DNA from 2 places in the Kytococcus sedentarius DSM 20547 genome. Region 1 is predicted to be linked to the other one. Evidence: riboswitches for the same ligand, from Rfam matches in the RefSeq annotation. Region 1 holds a riboswitch; the other holds the start of a gene.
The links. A riboswitch is a leader RNA that binds a small molecule or an ion and turns the genes downstream of it on or off. The one in region 1 is predicted to bind cobalamin.

Region 1 (2,442 bases):
AGATCCCGCTGGAGGCGCAGGGCCTGAGCACCTTCGGGCGCAACTTCGTGGAGCCGACCTGGGAGAACGAGCGCCTCGTGGCCCACGAGCTCGCCCACCAGTGGTTCGGCAACGCGGTCACCGGCGAGCTGCTGCGGGACATCTGGCTGCACGAGGGCTTTGCCTGCTACGCCGAGTGGCTGTGGTCCGACCACCGACGCACCTGGTGCGACAGCCCCAGCGTCCAGGAGCAGGCAGCGCGCCACCACGCGGCGCTGCACGACCTGGACGGCGGGATGACCCTGGCAGAACCCGGTATGAGCAGGATGTTCGACGACTGGGTCTACAAGCGGGGAGCGCTCACCCTCCACGCGGTGCGCGCGGTGGTGGGGGACGACACCTTCTTCCGGCTGCTGCGCAGCTGGGTGGCCACCCACGACGGGGGGACCGTCTCCACCGCGCAGTTCGAGGCGCACTGCGTCGCGGGTTCCGGTGAGCTGGGCGGCCGCGTGGGCCAGACCCTGCACCGCTGGCTCCACCGGGCGGACCTGCCGCCGCTCCCGGAGTTGAGCTGAGCTGCGCTGCGCTGACCTGCGTTGAGCCCGGTGCAGGCGGGCCTCAGTGCCGGACGAGGCGGATCTCCGCCGGTGGGGTCACCGCCACGGCGATGACCTGCCCGTCGAGTTCCCCGTCGACGATCGTGCCGGGAGGCCCCTGCCGGACCGCTCCGTCCTCGGCCAGCCAGATCCGGCGGGGGTCGGTGGCCAGCCCCGTTCCGTGGGCCTTGAGCAACGCCTCCTTGCGGACCCACAGGCGGGTACGGGCGTGGTCGTCCGCACACCGTTCCTGCCGGTGGAGGGCCACGGCATCGAACCCGGCGAAGGCGGCCGCGCCCCGGTTCTCCACGTCCACGCCCACCGCGGAGCCGGCGCACAGGGCGGCGACCGCGGGCCCGGGCGAGCGGGGGCGGGACAGGGAGACGAAGAGGCCCTCGGCGCCCAGGAGCACCGGTCGGCCGTGCCGGCCCGAACCGCAGCGAGGACAGGCACGGGTCAGCGCCAGGCCGTCCACCCCCGTCACGGTCCGCGCGAGCGCCAGCAGGGCGGCGCCGGCGTCGCCGGTGGTGCGGACCAGGTGGATGTCGGGCATGGGGGCACCGTAGACGGCCCGTGCCGCCGGCGCCCTGTTGGCGGACGCCCCGTCAGGCCACGGGCAGCGCGCGGGGCCGGCCTGCATCGTCGGTCGCCACGAAGGTGAACTCCCCGCGGGTGATGAGGTGCTCGTCCTCGGCGTGCCGGTCGCGCGACCAGGCCTGCACGGTCACCTGCAACGAGGTGCGTCCCTCGTGGACCAGCTCGGCGTAGACCGAGACTTCCGCCCCGACCATCACCGGGCGGTGGAAGGACATGCTCTGCACGGCCACGGTGGCCGCGCGCCCCCGGGAGCGCCGCGAGGCCACCGAGGAGGCAGCGAGGTCCATCTGCGCCATCAGCCAGCCGCCGAAGATGTCCCCGTACATGTTGGCGTCCCCGGGCATGGCGGTGACGCGGATGGCGGGCGGCTGGTCCGGCGGTGTGGCGGCCCCCCACCCGGCCCCCGACGACGCGGGGAGACCGGACGCGGCAGGGGAGGTGCGGGGGGACCGGGTGGTGACAGGCATGGGTGCCCCGTTCTGTGCTGGCCCGGTGACCCCGCCGGGCGAATCGGCTGTGGCCGAGGCAGGTCTCCTGGCTCGCGGGTCACTGGCTCCTCCCTGACCTTCCCGGCCCAGCTGGGCCAGTGGTCGTCCCACGGGAGGTGCCTCGCCGCACACAGTTGCGGGGACAGCGTCGGCTGGGTGGTCGCCACCGGCGGCACCGTCCGACTTCCCTCTTCGCCACCCCGGGGGGTGGACCTCGACGACCGGGAGTCTAGGCCCGTGCCGCGGCGCGGCGGCGCTGGGCGCGCAGGGTGCCCACCGCCAGGGCCACCACCGTCGTCGCGGTGGTGGTAGCCGGTGGAGAAGTCCTCGATGACGCGCACCCCGACCGCCGGGTCGGCGTGGGTGAGCGTGTCCACGATGTAGTAGCGCTCCGCATCGGTGTCCGCGCCGATGCGGTGGGTCACCTGGAGCGTGAACCAGGACAGGCCCACCGCCCGGTCGGAGGTGCCGGCGGCCACCCAGTCCACCTGGTGGCCGCCCGAAGAGGAAGAGCGAGCTCACCGGTGCCTCGGGGTAGGACCGGCCGGTCAGCGAGCTGGTGACGATCCGCCGGCTGCTCGAGAGCGTGATGGGGTCGGCCACCACCCAGACCGCGGACGTCATCGCGGCGTGCACCTGGTCGGCCGAGCCATTGAGGGCCAGGCCCGAGCGGGCGAGCACGACGGCGAACCAACAGGCCAGGACGGCACCCACGACCAGCAGCAGTTGCTCGACCACGACGACGACGCCGCCGGGGTGCGGGAGCCGGGCGCGGGTGGGGG
Region 2 (2,442 bases), 730 kb from region 1:
GCCCGGTTGGAGGCGTCCTTGAAGGTCATCCACCCCTGACCGGTCTGGGCGAGGGTCCGCATCATGCGCCCGTACAGGTAGCGGGCCGAGACGGTGCGCACCACGTCACCGCGCTCCTCGGCGGCGCGGTAGGCGGCGTCGAAGGCCGGGCCCCACAGGTCGGGCAGCTCCGGCACGGCATCGGGGTCGATGAGGGACCACTGCCCATCAGCCTCCACGCGGCGCATGAACTCGTCGGGGATCCAGTGGGCCAGGTTGAGGTTGTGGGTGCGGCGCGCGTCCTCACCGGTGTTGTCGCGCAGCTCGAGGAACTCCTCGACGTCCGGGTGCCACGGCTCGAGGTAGATGCATGCCGCGCCCTTGCGCCGGCCGCCCTGGTTGACCGCGGCCACCGAGGCGTCCAGCGTGCGCAGCCACGGCACGATGCCGTTGGAGTGGCCGTTGGTGCCGCGGATCAGCGCGCCGCGGGAGCGGATGCGGGAGAAGGCCAGGCCGATGCCGCCGGCGAACTTCGAGAGCTTGGCCACCTGGTGGTAGCGCTCGTAGATGGAGTCCAGGTCGTCCTGCGGGGAGTCGATGAGGTAGCAGCTGGACATCTGTGTGTGCCGGGTGCCGGAGTTGAACAGGGTCGGCGAGCTGGGCAGGTACGCCAGGGAGGAGAGCAGCTCGAAGAACTCCACGGCCTCCTCGCCGGTGTGCGAGAGCCCGGCGGAGACCCGCATCAGCCAGTACTGGGGAGACTCGACCACCGCGCGGGTGAGGGGGTGGCGCAGCAGGTAGCGGTCGTACACGGTGCGCAGGCCGAAGTAGTCGAAGCGCCAGTCGGCGTGGGCGGCCTGGGCGCGGTACACGGCATCGTCCAGGCGGCTGGCGTGCTCGGCGACGAAGGCGGCGGTCTCGTCCCCGATGAGGCCCTGCTCGTGGCCGGTGCGGACGGCGGCGGAGAAGGAGCCGATGCCCTGGCCGCGGACCTCCTTGTCGATGACGCCGGCCAGCAGGCGGCCCGCCAGGCGGGAGTACTGCGGCTCGGTGGCGGTCATCTCGGCGGCCGTGGCGATGGCGAGCTTGTCGAGCTCGGCGGTGGTGGCGCCGTCGTAGAGACCGGAGATGGTCTTGGTGGCCACCCGCAGCGGGTCCACCTCGGGCAGGCCGTCACAGCAGCGCTCCACGGCGGCGACGATCTTGGTGACGTCGACCTGCTCGTGCTCGCCGCTGCGCTTGACCACCCGCATGGTCGTGCGGGCGGGAGTGGTGGGGACGCCCTCCAGGGTGGGCTGGTCGCCATCGGCCGGCTGGCTGGTGGGCGTGGCGGTGCTGGTGGTGGTGTTGGTCGTCACACTCTCTCCTCGCGAGCTCTCACCGCGAGGGGGCACGGCCACACCGACCCGGCTGTGGGCGCACGGCAGAGGGCGCCGGTGCGGTGCACCAAGTGCGGTGCGTTGCTCCCCGATGGGGGCACCGTTCGCGTGCCGGGGTCGACACGTCCGCAAGCCGTCCCGCGCGGCTCGACGTACCGCCCGCGGTCGCGGACGGGCGCTGGCAGGTCTTCGGACTCACGGGCGTCCTCGTCACCGAGGCGTCCGGCAGGTGCCGGACGGGTGCCTACTGGCCGTCGCTTCCCGGGTGCTGGCTGCACCCAGTGCTGTGTGACGGCGGTCGTTCCCGAATACCGCTGCGGGGCAGTCCCGGGGTCTCACCGGGTTCCCTCTTGCCCCTCCCCTGGGCTGTCTCGAGAGGTCACCACAGGGTGACCCGCCGAACGACGGTGCCGGGGAGGACCAGCACGAGCACCATATACGGTGATTCATCCAGTGCGCCAGCACCACATGTTGTGGCCCCGGGAACCCGGGCGACACGCCGCCACCGGCGGCCGCGCGCCCACCCGAGGTTGTCGGGACCCGCTGGCAGGCTCCACCCATGCCCCTGCACCTCCGGCGGCTGCTGACCGTCTTCACCCTGGGCCAGCTCGGCTCGTGGACCGGCACCGGTGCCATCGCCTGGATCGCCGTCCGCCACCTGGACGCCACCGGGACCGAGCTCGGCCTCCTGCTCGGCCTGGGGACCTTCCTCGGGATCCTGCTGGCCAACCTCGCCACCCCGCGCACGGCCGGCGCCCACCCCGCCACCGTGCTGGGTGGCTCGGCGCTCGTCGCCGCTCTGGCCGCCGCCTCGCTGGCGGTCGCGGGCTGGGTCGAGGCCGTGACCCTGCTCCACCTGGGGGCGGTGCTCTGCCTCCAGACCGCCGCCGGGATGCTGCAGGCCGCCCGGATCGCGCCGGCCATGCGCCAGGTGGCCGGCGACCACCTCGACCAGGCGCTGGGCCGTCAGGAGGCCATCGCCTGGACGGCCACCATCGTCGGCCCGGCCGTCGGCGGCCTGCTCACCGACGCCCTCGGGGTGGAGGTGACCCTGCTGGTGGTCGCCCTGCTCACCCTGGGCAGC

Region 2: it holds a riboswitch for cobalamin, as region 1 does, so the genes downstream of both, KSED_RS10760 (ribonucleoside-diphosphate reductase subunit alpha) here and KSED_RS15555 (acyl-CoA thioesterase) in region 1, are expected to answer to the same signal.

The regions. Positions count from the first base shown of each region.
Region 1 is NC_013169.1:1,542,646-1,545,087, reverse strand. Features, by position in the region: gene KSED_RS07355 (M1 family metallopeptidase) at 1-554, shown strand, start outside; gene KSED_RS13660 (4'-phosphopantetheinyl transferase family protein) at 598-1,128, opposite strand; gene KSED_RS15555 (acyl-CoA thioesterase) at 1,181-1,639, opposite strand; cobalamin riboswitch at 1,680-1,892, opposite strand; partial or broken gene KSED_RS15650 (LssY C-terminal domain-containing protein) at 1,960-2,442, opposite strand, start outside.
Region 2 is NC_013169.1:2,271,623-2,274,064, forward strand. Features, by position in the region: gene KSED_RS10760 (ribonucleoside-diphosphate reductase subunit alpha) at 1-1,337, opposite strand, end outside; cobalamin riboswitch at 1,538-1,743, opposite strand; gene KSED_RS13805 (MFS transporter) at 1,918-2,442, shown strand, end outside.